4 regions of the Streptomyces sp. NPDC014891 genome follow, and region 2 is predicted to be linked to each of the others. Evidence: riboswitches for the same ligand, from Rfam matches in the RefSeq annotation. Region 2 holds a riboswitch; each other region holds the start of a gene.

Region 1 (3,164 bases), 420 kb from region 2:
TGGCGGCGAGCGCGTAGGCGCCGTCGATGGTCATGCCGTAGTCCGCGAAGCGGGGGCTGCCCTCGTAGTACCGGCCCTGGATCAGCCGCTTGTGGTCGGCGAGGTAGGCCGAGCCCTTCTTCAGGTCCGGTCCGTCACCGGCCGGGGGAGCGGTGGGCCCCGTCGTGGGAGGCGTGGTGGGCGGGGTGGTCGGAGGCGTCGTCGGCGGTGTCGTCGGCGGGACGGGCTCCTTCGTCGTGAGCGTCACCAGGTCGCTCTTCGCGCCGGCGATCACCGCCGCGGTCGTGGCGTACAGCAGCGGGTCCGTGGTCCCCTCCTCGAAGGCGAAGCCGCCGCCGGGGAACTGCTGGCGGGAGATCCAGGAGACCCCCGCGTCCGCGTGGCCGCGGTCGCCCAGGGCGCGCAGGGTCTGGGCCACCCAGCCGGTGGCGTAGGCGCTGCCCGGGACGCTGTACGAGGCGGCCGGCCAGGCCCCCGTCTTGAACTGGGCCTTCTTGAGGGAGGAGCGGGCCTTGGTGACCACCGGGGTGTGGCCGCCGGCGCGCTGGAGGGCGAGCGCGACGAGGGCGGTGGACGGTGCCTCGCTCTCGCAGACCTGGCCGTCCAGGATCAGGAAGCTGGGGAAACCGCCGTCGTCGCACTGCAGTTGAGCCAGTCGCGTCACCGACTCGGCGGGCGGGGTGACGCCTCCGTTCAGCAGCGCGATGACGGCCAGGGCCTGGCCCTCGGTCTGTCCGGTCGTGCGGAAGTCGCCCTTGGTCGTGCAGCCGGGCACGGGCTGGGGCGCGTCCGAGCCGCTGAGGCAGACGTTCGCCGTCAGGTCGCCGAGGAGGTCGTGGCCGCCGAAGTCGCGGGGGTCCTTCCCGGTGGCCTCGGCGACGAGGGCGAGGCGGGCGGCGGCGGTGGCGTCCGGCGCCTCGTCCTTGCCGGCCGGGTAGGCGTACGCGTCGGTGTGCTCGGGCCGGCCGAGGAAGGCCGCGATCCGGCGGGCGGTGGGGTGCTCGCTGTCGGTGGCGGCCAGGGCGTAGGACACCTCGGTGGTGGCGAGGTAGTTGGGCGTCGTGTCGCCGTCGTTGACGACGCGCTGCCCGTTGGTCAGCCGGTCGGTGAGCCAGCGGGTCGCGGCGGGCAGGTCGATGGTGCCCGGGGGCACGTTCGGCGCCGGCGGGTCGCTGGGGTTCGGCGGGTCGCCCCCGTCCGCGCGGACGTCGTCGGGCGTGAACGACGGCCTGCCCTTGGTGCCGCCGATGTCCGTGCCGCCGAAGACCCAGGCGTCCACGTCGCCCGGCTTGAGCGTGCGCGACATGGCGCCCAGCGGGCTGTACGTCCACTTCCTCTGGCCGGGGGACGCGATCCAGTACGACCAGTAGGCGGTGGCCTGCGGGGTGAGGACGCAGTCCTCCTGAGCCGGAGTGGGGTACTTCTTCCCGGCGTTGAACGCGCGGTTGCCGATGCGGCAGATGAAGGCGGGGCCGTCGTGGCCGGTGCCCTCGGTGGTGAACCCGCCCGTCTGCAGGAGCTCGTAGCCGGTGGTGGGGGTGGTGTCGCAGCCGCGGACGACCGGCCCGCCCCACTTGCCGAAGTCCACGGCGACGATGGCGCCCTTGGTGCGGGTGCACTTCGCGATCGGGTCGGCGCTCGCCGGCGAGGCCGCCGTGAGGTGGGTCAGACCCGCGCCGAGCGTCAGAAGGGAAGCGGTCAGGGTCGACAAGAGCCGCCGTCTCGCCCTCGACCACCGTCTCGCCTGCTGTTCGGTCCCCACCGCGGCCCTCGTCTCTGCCGGGCGGCCCGCGTGCGTGGCGATGCGCCCCCACACGGCTCTGGTGCCGTGGAGAGGCGGCGACGACCACACCGTAGTCCGCGACGGCGTTCCTCGTACTGAGTTCCAGCCCCAGGCATTCCGACTCACCCGGGACGATCCGGGTCTACGGTTGCGGGTCAGTGCCGGAATTCGACCGGCTTCCCCTGGTGCTGACTGCTTATCGGACGGAGTGCAACACGGATCCGTCAGGGCCGTCAATATGCCGTCCGTCTCACCGGGATCCGGAGCCGCGTCTCCGGGGCCGTCTGCCGTGGTCCTGCTGGCGGTACGGTGATCGTTCGGGTAGCGTCCTGGGCTGCCAAGTGGGGGAATCCGGTGCGAATCCGGAGCTGACGCGCAACGGTGTCGAGGCGGCGGGGGCCGTCTCGGAGCCCGAATGCCCATACGGCGACGCAGTACAGAAGCCGTACCACGCGTTCCGGACGGCGGCTCCCCGGAGATCCCCGGCCGTGCCCCGTCGGGGCGACGCGGGGCATGTGCCGAGCGGCCGGCGTCCGCCGACCTCCAGGAGCAGGCCCATGTCCCTTCCCCGTCCCTCCCGCCGTCTCGCGCTCGCGGTGCCCGCGGCGCTCGGCGCCCTCGCCCTCGGCACGCTGCCCGCCTTCGCGACCTCCACGCCCGCGCAGATAGCCACGTCTAAGACCAACGGCGTCGCCTACCTCAAGTCCCTCCAGGCCGCCGACGGTTCGTACGCCGGCTCCGGTCTCTCCAACGAATGGGCCTTCAGCGCGTTCGCGGCCGCCGGTACGGCCGTCGTCGACGTGGCCCCCGGCGGCGACACCACCAAGAACGCGAGAACCGTCTACCGGAACCTGCTGTCGACGGCCGGCTGGCCGTCGGCGACCCCGGTGGTCACGGACTACGAGCGCGGCACGCTCAACGCCTACGCCGCGGGCATCGACCCGGCCCGCGTCTCCGCCTCGCGCAACCTCGTCGCGGACGTCTACGCGTACTGGCAGACCGCCGAGCCCGGCTACTTCGGCCCGTCCGCGAACTTCAACGGCACCGTCTTCGCCGCCCTCGCGCTGCGCGGCGCGAAGACCCAGGCCGGCGCCGCCCGCATCCCCCAGGCCCTCACCGACACGATCGTCACCCGCCTCCGCGCCAACCAGCACAACGACGGCGGCTGGACCTACCAGAAGGTCGAGGACAACCCCACGGGCCTCGCCTCGGCCGGGGACATCGACATGACCGGCGCGGCGATGGCCGCGCTGTGCGTCTCCGGCGTCCCCAACACCGACACCGACGTCGTGCAGGCCAAGAACTTCCTCAAGGGCAAGCTGGTCGCCTCCTCCGGCGCCTTCAACTCCCTGTACGGCGTCAACACCAGCTCCAACGGCTG
Region 2 (3,164 bases):
AGGGCGACGGCGACCGATGCGCACAGCAGGACGACCCCGCCGACCGCGGCCACCGGCGCGAGGGCCCGGGACGAGCGGGCGGAGGCACGCACCGGCCGGCCCACCGCGACGGGCCGGTCTGCCTGATCCCGGTCCGGCGGGTCCGCCGTCTCCAGCCCCGGCCGGGTCACTTCGCGAGACCGTACGTCTTGAGCGCGGCGGAGACCTTCTCGATGCCCTCGACCGTGCGGATGGTGGGGTTCATGGCCTGACCGCTGAGGATCACGTACCGCCTGTTCCGCACCGCCGTCATGTTCCGGGTGACCGCGTGCGACTCCAGGAACTCGATCTTCTTCGCGGCGCTCTCCGCCGACTGCGCCCGGCGGGTCAGATCGGCGATCACCAGCACGTCGGGATCGCGGTCGGCGACGGTCTCCCAGTTGATCTGCGGCCACTCCTCCTTCGTGTCGTCGAAGACGTTCTTCACACCGAGCGCCCCGCTGACGATGCCGGGAGCGCCGCAGCAGCCGGCCATGTACGGTCCCTGCGAGTCGGAGAACCAGTAGAGGACGGACGCGTCGCCGAAGTCCGCGCCGGCCGTGGCCTTCCCGACCCGGGCCCGGAGCTCGCCCACGAGCTTCTCCCCGCGCTCCGGCACACCGAAGACGCGGGCGAGGTCCCTGATCTCCCCGTACACGGTGTCCATGGTCAGTGGACTCGTCCGCACACCGTCGCCACCGCCGCCGTTGTCCTTGCCGACGCAGTCGCCGGGGGAGAGGTAGGTGGGCACGCCGAGCTTCGTGAACCGCTCCCGCGGGGCCACGCCGCCCTTGCCGAGGGTGTACAGGAAGGACGCGCTGACGAAGTCCGGTTCGACGTCGAGGACCTTCTCGAAGGACGGGTAGCGGTCGGCGAGCCGGGGCACGGTCGCGTTCGCCTTCTCCAGCCCGCCGAGGACCGGATCGGTCCAGGTGGCGGTGCCCACCATGCGGTCGGCGAGGCCGAGGGAGAGCAGGATCTCGGCCGATCCCTGGTCCAGGGCGACAGCCCGGCGGGGGACGTGGTCGATCTCGACCCGCTGTCCGCAGTTGTCCAGACGGACGGGATGGCCGGGGCCCGCCTGCTTCGCCTCGGGCGCGTCCGCCCTGGTGGTGCCGCCGCAGCCGGAGACGAGGGCGGCGGCGGCCACGAGCAGCACGGCGGCACGGAAACGGGGGGCGAGGGGCACAGGAGGAGTCCTTCTGCGTCAGGGCTCATGCGCGGAGCCTGTCGTACGGTGCTTCCCGGACGACGGCACGCCGTCCGGGGCGCCAGCAGGTCTTCGGACTCGGGGTCGTCCGGACGGAACGCCTTCCCGGGCCCGTCGGGACCCAGTGGCCGCTGCTCCGCCCGTCACCCTCACCGCTGCGCGTCAGCTCCGGATTCCCACCGGATTCCCTGACCCGCGCACATATCGTGTCGATACGTACAGGGGTACGACTGGCCCGGGCAAACTACCACAGGGCGATCTTGGGCCCGGAGGGCCGCCCGCCGGAAGGAATCCCAGGTGAGGGCCGTCTGGTCGCCGCTCTCGCCTGCGAACGGCCGGCCGGTGGATCGCGACCCGGCAGCCGCAGAACGGAAGCGCGTACCTCCGCACGCCCGTGCCGCCGCCCGGGTGCACCTGCCCTCGTGGGCGCATGAGAAGGATCTCTCCGGGCAGCCGAGTGGGGGAGGAGAACAGCATCCCTCCCTACCCGGTAAGGCGGTGTGATCATGGGAAGCGACGTACGGACCGGCCGTCCGAATCTGCCGGACCCGTCGGATCCGGAACTGGCGCCCCCCACGCGTCCTGTCCCTCCCGGCCCGACGGGGCCACCGCCGGAGCCCGGTCGCGAGCCCTGGCACGCGGGGACGACGGAACTGGGCACACCGCCGCCCGATCCGGTGCCTCCGAGCCCCACCCCGGTCCCCGGCCCTGGTCCCGGCCCGCAGCCGGGGCCGGTCCCCGGCCCGGTGCCCACGCCCGGCGGGCCCGACCCGGTACCCCCGACTCCGCCGCAGCCCGGTCCGGACCCCCAGCCGGGCGATCCGCGCCCGGAGCCCGGCCCGCACCCCGGGCCCCTGCCCGGGCCCGTACCGGCACCGGGCCCGGCTTTCTGACGGCTCACGCCGCCTCGGCGAACGGCATCGCGCCGGGGCGGCCCCGGGCACGCCCGGGCGTACGCGGGGCGGTACGACCGTGCGAGGGCGCCGCGTACGCCCGCCGGGTCGCCCGTCCGCGGGCGGTTCAACGCACGAGGTAGACCTCGTCCTCGTAACACCAGGCCCAGTCCTCGTCCGCGGACAGCGTCAGCGCGACCGGATGCCCGGTCCTTTCGTGATGCCGGTACGCGTGCCGCCCAGGCGAGCTGTCACAGCAACCGACGTGTCCGCACGTCGCGCACCAGAGCAGCCGCCGCCAACTCCCACCCGAGGACAGGCAATCGGCGCATGCCTCGGCCGGCGCATCCGGCGCTAGAGGGAGAGCCGCGACATGGTCGCAGGCGCGCCCGCCCTCCGGTCGGCCCCCGTCGTACGCCACGGCCCACGAAGGCCGAGGCGCGTCGAGAGGCCGGTCGGGCCGTGCGTCATCGTCGGATCGGTCCATCGCCCGATTCTCCCGCACCCGAGAGAAAGAAGCCCTGCCGAGCCCCCCGGCCCCAGGGTCCGCCCACCGCGGTACACGGTCGTTCGGAAGGCGGTGAGACGGTCGGCGGGCGCTGGAAGGGGATCCGGGGTTCGTTCGCTTCACGACGACGGCCCGTACGGCGCAACCGCCTGCATCTACGTCGCAGTGAGGCCCCTGGAGACGCGCACCGACATCGGTGGTGCCGGAGGGCCGTCCGCCGGACGTCGGCCGCCCCCGGACCGAAAGGCACGGGGGCGGCCGAGCGGAGCGTGGTCACGCGAGGGACATCAGGGGGCGATGGCCATGTCGAAGACATGGATGCCGCTGTTGTCCGGCAGGACGACGAAGTCGACCTGCTTCGCCGCGTCGAGGGGGATGGAGTGGGCGAACACGCGGTAGGCGATACCGGCGTTCCCGTACCCGCTCGGGCGGTTCCGGCCGTCGGACGACGCGACCAGCGTCGCGCCGTGCGCATCGGCGGGGGAGAAGGACCAGTTGGGGAAGCCGAAGGAACCCTTGGCGGAGGTCCCGTCCC
Region 3 (3,164 bases), on a different contig from region 2:
GACCTCCCGGGAGATCGCCGACTTCGCCGTCGACGCCGTCGTCGAGGACCTCCGCCCCTCGGGCCCCGTCATCGCCCTCGTGAACGGCATGGGCGCGACACCGCTCCTGGAGCTGTACGGGTTCAACGCCGAGGTCCAGCGCGTCCTGGGCGAACGCGGGGTGCCGGTCGCCCGGACCCTCGTCGGCAACTACGTGACCTCGCTCGACATGGCCGGCTGCTCGGTCACCCTGTGCGAGGTCGACGAGGAGCTCCTGCGCCTCTGGGACGCCCCCGTGGCGACGCCCGCGCTGCGCTGGGGCCGGTGAGACGGACGAGGGAACAGGAGCCCGACATGACGCAGACCTTCGACGCCGCCTTCCTCGTGCGCTGGCTGGCCGCCGTGGCCGAGTCCGTGGACCGGGAGGCGGACCGGCTCACCGAGCTCGACTCGGCCATCGGCGACGCGGACCACGGCGCCAACCTCCGGCGCGGCTTCGCCGCCGTGACCACCGCCCTGGGCGAGGACCCGCCCGCGACGCCGGGCGCCGCCCTCACCGCAGCCGGCCGGCAGCTGATCTCCACCGTGGGCGGCGCCTCGGGACCGCTGTACGGCACGCTCCTCCGCCGTACCGGCAAGACCCTCGGGGACGACCCGCGCGTCACCCGGGAACAGCTCGCGGAGGCGCTCGGTACGGGAGTGGCCGCCGTGTCCCAGCTCGGCGGGGCGCAGGTCGGCGACAAGACGATGCTCGACGCGCTCACGCCGGCGGTGGACGGGCTGCGCGCTTCGTTCGGCGCCGCGCGCGCGGCCGCCGCGGAGGGCGCCCTGGCGACCGTACCCCTGCGGGCGCGCAAGGGCAGGGCCAGCTATCTGGGCGAGCGGTCGGTGGGGCACCAGGATCCGGGGGCCACGTCCTCGGCGCTGCTCTTCGCCGCCCTCGACGAGGTCGCCCGCGGCGAGGAGCACCCTGCCGCCGAGGGGACGGCATGAGCGGCGGGGGCGAGAGCGGAGGGCTGAGCGGCGGGAGCGGGAACGACGGATCGAGCGGCGAAAGCGGGACGGACGGTGTGCGTGGCGTGAGTCGTACCGACGGAGTGCGTGACGTGAGCGGGACGGACGGTGTGAGCGGCGTGAGTCGGACCGACGGTGTGAGCGACGAGAGCGGGACCGGCGGCACCGACCGCGGCCGTCCGGTCGGCATCGTGCTCGTGTCGCACAGCGCGGCCGTCGCGGCCTCCGTCGCCGAGCTGGCCCGCGGGCTCGCCGGGGGCGGCGACCTCGCCCCGGTCGTGCCGGCCGGCGGGACCCCCGACGGCGGTCTCGGGACGAGTTCCGCGCTGATCTGCGAGGCGGCGAAGGCCGCCGACCGCGGCGCGGGAGTGGTGCTCCTCGTCGATCTGGGCAGTGCGGTGCTGACCGTGAAGGCCCTCCTCGCCGAGGGCGACGAACTGCCCGAGGGCGCCCGGCTCGTGGACGCGCCGTTCGTCGAGGGCGCGGTCGCCGCCTGCGTCACCGCCGGCGCCGGCGGGGACCTGGACGCCGTGGCGGCCGCCGCGGCGGAGGCGTACGCGTACCGCAAGGACTGACGGAGGGAGCGGCCCCCGGCGGTCGTCCGGTGCCGCCCGGGCCGACTGCGGGGAGTGGGCGTGGGGCCGCACCCGGTACCGGCCTTGTTGTGATCCAGCAGGTCAACGCACTAATGTCGCAGGGCCTTGGTGTACGGGAAACCGGTGCGGTACCGGTGCGGCCCTCGCCACTGTGATCGGGAGGTCCGGCTCCACCCCCGGGGAACGCCCTCGGGAAGCCACTGGACCACGTCGGGAGACCCTCGTGGTGTGGGAAGGCGGAGCCGGACGGAATGACCGTCAGCCAGGAGACCGGCCAGGGTGCGTTGTCCATCCACGAGGTGCTGGAGAGGGTCTCCCGACCATGCATATAGCCGAGGGGTACCTACCCCCTGTGCACGCGGCCGCCTGGGGCGTCGCGTCCGCGCCGTTCGTCGTCCACGGGGTCCGCGCGCTGACCCGCGAGGTGCGGTCCAACCCGGAGTCCACGCTGCTGCTCGGCGCCGCCGGCGCCTTCACGTTCGTCCTGTCGGCACTCAAGCTGCCCTCGGTGACCGGCAGCTGCTCCCATCCGACCGGTACGGGTCTGGGAGCGATACTGTTCCGGCCGCCGATCATGGCGGTCCTGGGGACCATCACCCTGCTGTTCCAGGCGCTGCTGCTCGCCCACGGCGGCCTGACCACGCTCGGCGCGAACGTCTTCTCGATGGCGATCGTCGGGCCGTGGGCGGGCTACGGCGCCTACGTGCTGCTGCGCCGGTTCGGCGCGCCGCTGATGGTCGCCGTGTTCTTCGGCGCGTTCGTCGCCGACCTGTCGACCTACTGCGTGACCAGCGTCCAGCTGGCGCTCGCCTTCCCGGACCCGGGCAGCGGCATCCCCGGCGCGCTCGCCAAGTTCGGCGGGATCTTCGCCGTGACGCAGATCCCGCTCGCCGTGAGCGAGGGCCTGCTCACCGTGCTGGTGATGCGCCTGCTCACCCAGTCCAGCAAGGGCGAACTGGTCCGGCTCGGCGTCCTCGCCGGGCGCACGTCGGAGCGACGCGAGGAGGCGGCCGCGCGATGAGCCGGAACGCGAAGATCAACACCCTGCTGCTGCTCGTCGTCGCCGCGCTCGCGGTGCTGCCGCTCGCCCTGGGGCTCGGCGACCACAAGGAGGAGCCCTTCGCCGGGGCGGACGCGGAGGCCGAGACCGCGATCACGGAGCTGCGGCCGGACTACGAACCGTGGTTCAGCCCGCTCTACGAACCCCCGTCCGGGGAGATCGAGTCCGCGCTGTTCGCCCTGCAGGCCGCTCTCGGCGCCGGCGTCCTGGCGTACTACTTCGGCCTGCGCCGCGGCCGTCGGCAGGGGGCGGCGCGAGCCGTCGCGGAGGGTTCCGGGGCCGACCTGCCCGGGGCCGACCTGACCAGGGCCGAAGGGGCCGGGGCCGAAGGGGCCGGGGCCGGTGCGTCCGACCTGCCCGGGGCCGGCGCACCCGGTGCCGCCGGTGCCTCGCGGACGGCCACGACGGCGGCCGGGGACGGTAGCGGCGGAGGGCCGGCCGCCGGTGGAGGATCCGGCCGCGGACCGGGCGCGTAGCCCCGGATGCTGCCGATCGACGCGGCGGCGCACAGCAGT
Region 4 (3,164 bases), 400 kb from region 2:
GGTCAGCATGCCCTTGACCGGCTTGCGGGTCTGCGCCTGCGCGTAGGTGGTCCAGCGCACCGTCATCGGCTCGGGGCGGGAGATGTCCCCGGCCAGGACCGGGGGCCGGACGTAGCGGGTGCCGTACGACTGCACCCAGCCGTGCTGCGTGGCGAAGTACCCGGTGAGCTGCTCGGCGAAGTACTGCACCATGTCGTTGCGCTCGGGCTCGCCGTGCACGAGCACGTCGACGCCGGTCTTCTCCTGGAAGGAGAGGACCTCGCGGATCTCGTCCTTGATGCGCTCCTCGTAGCCGGCCGTGTCGATGCGGCCGGCGCGCAGGTCCGCGCGGGCGACGCGGAGTTCGTCGGTCTGCGGGAAGGAGCCGATGGTGGTGGTCGGCAGCAGGGGCAGACCGAGGTGCGCGCGCTGGGCGGCGGTCCGTTCGGCGTACGGCTGGGAGCGGCGGCCGTCCGCGTCGGTGATGGCGGCGGTGCGGGCGCGCACGGCCGGGTCACGGGTGAGGGCGGAGTCGGCGCGGGAGGCCAGGTCGGCCCGGTTGGCCGCCAGTTCGGCGCTGATCGCGTCGGTGCCGTTCCCGAGGCCCTTGGCGAGGGTGACGACCTCGGCGGTCTTCTGCCGGGCGAAGGCGAGCCAGCGCCGGACCTGCGGGTCGATGTCGACCTCGGCAGCCGCGTCCAGCGGGACGTGCAGGAGGGAGCAGGACGCGGCCACGTCGACCCGGTCGGCGAGACCGAGCAGGGTGGCGAGCGTGGCCAGGGACTTCTGGTAGTCGTTGATCCAGATGTTGCGGCCGTTGACGACGCCCGCGACCAGGCGCTTGCCGGGCAGTCCGCCGACGCGGGCGAGGTCGTCGAGGTTGCCGGCGGCGCGCTCGGTGAAGTCGAGGGCGAGACCGTCCACCGGTGCCGAGGCCAGCACCTGGAGGGCGTCGCCGAGGCGGTCGAAGTAGGAGGCGACGAGCAGCTTGGGCCGGTCGGTGAGCGCGCCGAGGTCGCGGTAGGCGCGGGCGGCGGCGTTCAGGTCGGCCGGGGTGCGGTCCTGGACGAGGGCGGGCTCGTCCAGCTGGACCCATTCGGCGCCCGCCGCGCGCAGGTCGGCGAGGACCTCGGCGTAGACCGGGAGCAGCCGGTCGAGGAGGGTGAGCGGGTCGAAGTCCTCGGCCACGCCGGGTGCAGGCTTGGCGAGCAGCAGGTAGGTGACGGGTCCGACGAGGACCGGGCGGGCCGTCAGGCCGAGGGCGACGGCTTCCTTCAGCTCGGAGACCTGCTTCGCCGAGTCGGCGGTGAAGACGGTGTCGGGGCCGAGCTCGGGGACCAGGTAGTGGTAGTTGGTGTCGAACCACTTGGTCATCTCCAGGGGCGCGACGTCCTGGGTGCCGCGGGCCATGGCGAAGTAGCCGTCGAGCGCGTCCGCGTCGACGGCGGCGCGGTGGCGGGAGGGGACAGCGCCGACCATGACACTGGTGTCCAGAACGTGGTCGTAGTACGAGAAGTCACCGGTCGGCACCTCGTCGATGCCGGCGTCGGCCAGCTGCTGCCAGTAGGAGCGGCGCAGTTCGGCGGCGGTGGTCCGGAGGGCGTCGGCGGAGACCCGGCCCTTCCAGTAGCCCTCGATGGCCTTCTTCAGTTCACGGTTCCGACCCTGGCGGGGGTAGCCGTACACGGTGGCTCGTGCTGCCGCGGCTGCGGGCTTCGCTGTCACGGAACTCTCCTTCGCGAGATGTGTCCAGAGCCATCCCGGACGACGGGACGCGGACGCGAAGGGAACGACAGGACGTGCGGACCACGTCACGGGAGAACCGTGCGTCGCCGCTCGCTGTGTACGCCGACCCGCCCACGAGGTCACCGGGATGTCCGCGCGCGGAATCGTCCGCGTGCGGGCAACGGGCAGGTCTTCGGACTCACGGGCACGCTCTCCGGTCCGACCGGAGGGCACCTACTGGCCGTCGCTTCCCAGGACCGTTGTCCGGTCCCAGTGCGTATGACGGCGGTCGTTCCCGCTCACCGCTGCGGGGCAGTCCCGGATTCCCACCGGGTTCCCTCTTACGACGCATCCCGCCTGGCGGACGGGGCGAACCAGCTGCCGGGCCAGACTAGGGTGCGGGATCCTCGGCGGCGAGTCGGTGTCCACCATGTGGACGCGAAAATGAGACGGCCGGTCGAGCGGGAGCAGCACGTCCCGGCCGGGAGCCGCGCGGGATTCAACGCTCGGACACCACCGGGTACGGCACCAGGGCGCGCCGGTCGGGGTCGACGGAGAGGATACCGCCGGCGGGCGGCCGGGCGCGCTGGGCGCAGTCCTGGCGTTCGCAGATCCGGCAGCCCAGACCGATCGGGGTGGCGGCCCGCGGGTCGTGGAGGGCGATGCCCTCCGCGTACACGAGGCGTGGCGCGTGACGCAGCTCGCAGCCCAGCGCGACGGCGAAGTCGGCGCGTGCCGCGTGGTGGCCGAATCCTCCCCGGGTCACCGTGCGGGCGATCCAGAAGTACTTCTTGCCGTCCGGCATCTCCGCCACCTGGGTGAGGATCCGGCCGGGCGCGGAGAACGCCTCGTACACGGTCCACAGGGGGCAGGTGCCGCCCAGGCGTGAGAAGTGGAAGTCGGTGGCGGACTGCCGTTTGGAGATGTTGCCCGCGCGGTCGGCCCGCAGGAAGGAGAAGGGCACCCCGCGGCGGCCGGTGCGCTGGAGCGTGCTCAGCCGGTGGCAGACGGTCTCGAATCCGACGCCGAAGCGCGCCTGAAGGAGCTCGACGTCGTAGCGGAGCTCCTCGGCGGCCGTGTGGAAGGCGGTGTACGGCATGAGGACCGCGCCGGCGAAGTAGTTGGCGAGCCCGATCCTGGCCAGCCCCTCCGCCTGGGTGGAGGTGAGCTCGGCGGCGGAGACCAGTGCGTCGAGGAGCGGCCCGTGCTCCAGGAACGCCAGCTGCGTGGCGAGCTGGAACGCGCGCTGCCCCTCGCTGAGCCAGGGGGACAGCATGAGCAGGCCGCTGTCCGGGTCGAACCGCCGGGCGTCGGCGGACCTTTCGGGGCCCGCCCGAAGGATCTTGATGCCGTGTCCGGCCCTGAGGCGGTCCGTCAGGGCATCGGCCGCGCGGCCAGCCCGGCCGGTGTCCAGGGCGGCGGCGGTCGCCTCGGCCTCGGTCTCCAGAACCGCGAAGTGA

What was found. A riboswitch is a leader RNA that binds a small molecule or an ion and turns the genes downstream of it on or off. The one in region 2 is predicted to bind cobalamin.
Region 1: another riboswitch for cobalamin. It lies ahead of ACF09E_RS14585 (prenyltransferase/squalene oxidase repeat-containing protein); the one in region 2 lies ahead of ACF09E_RS12720 (ABC transporter substrate-binding protein).
Region 3: another riboswitch for cobalamin. It lies ahead of ACF09E_RS02565 (energy-coupling factor ABC transporter permease); the one in region 2 lies ahead of ACF09E_RS12720 (ABC transporter substrate-binding protein).
Region 4: another riboswitch for cobalamin. It lies ahead of metE (5-methyltetrahydropteroyltriglutamate--homocysteine S-methyltransferase); the one in region 2 lies ahead of ACF09E_RS12720 (ABC transporter substrate-binding protein).

The regions. Positions count from the first base shown of each region.
Region 1 covers NZ_JBIBWF010000004.1:600,585-603,748, reverse strand. Annotated here, with positions in the region: gene ACF09E_RS14585 (prenyltransferase/squalene oxidase repeat-containing protein) at 1-1,762, opposite strand, end outside; cobalamin riboswitch at 1,873-2,011, opposite strand; cobalamin riboswitch at 2,128-2,204, shown strand; gene ACF09E_RS14580 (hypothetical protein) at 2,341-3,164, shown strand, end outside.
Region 2 covers NZ_JBIBWF010000004.1:182,388-185,551, reverse strand. Annotated here, with positions in the region: gene ACF09E_RS12725 (FecCD family ABC transporter permease) at 1-92, opposite strand, end outside; gene ACF09E_RS12720 (ABC transporter substrate-binding protein) at 167-1,207, opposite strand; cobalamin riboswitch at 1,293-1,456, opposite strand; gene ACF09E_RS12715 (UBP-type zinc finger domain-containing protein) at 2,249-2,542, opposite strand; gene ACF09E_RS12710 (NEW3 domain-containing protein) at 2,917-3,164, opposite strand, start outside.
Region 3 covers NZ_JBIBWF010000001.1:622,230-625,393, forward strand. Annotated here, with positions in the region: gene dhaK (dihydroxyacetone kinase subunit DhaK) at 1-307, shown strand, start outside; gene dhaL (dihydroxyacetone kinase subunit DhaL) at 334-972, shown strand; gene ACF09E_RS02560 (PTS-dependent dihydroxyacetone kinase phosphotransferase subunit DhaM) at 1,131-1,568, shown strand; cobalamin riboswitch at 1,651-1,883, shown strand; gene ACF09E_RS02565 (energy-coupling factor ABC transporter permease) at 1,912-2,610, shown strand; gene ACF09E_RS02570 (energy-coupling factor ABC transporter substrate-binding protein) at 2,607-3,125, shown strand; gene cbiQ (cobalt ECF transporter T component CbiQ) at 3,132-3,164, shown strand, end outside.
Region 4 covers NZ_JBIBWF010000004.1:580,857-584,020, reverse strand. Annotated here, with positions in the region: gene metE (5-methyltetrahydropteroyltriglutamate--homocysteine S-methyltransferase) at 1-1,704, opposite strand, end outside; cobalamin riboswitch at 1,871-2,098, opposite strand; gene ACF09E_RS14505 (short-chain fatty acyl-CoA regulator family protein) at 2,204-3,164, opposite strand, start outside.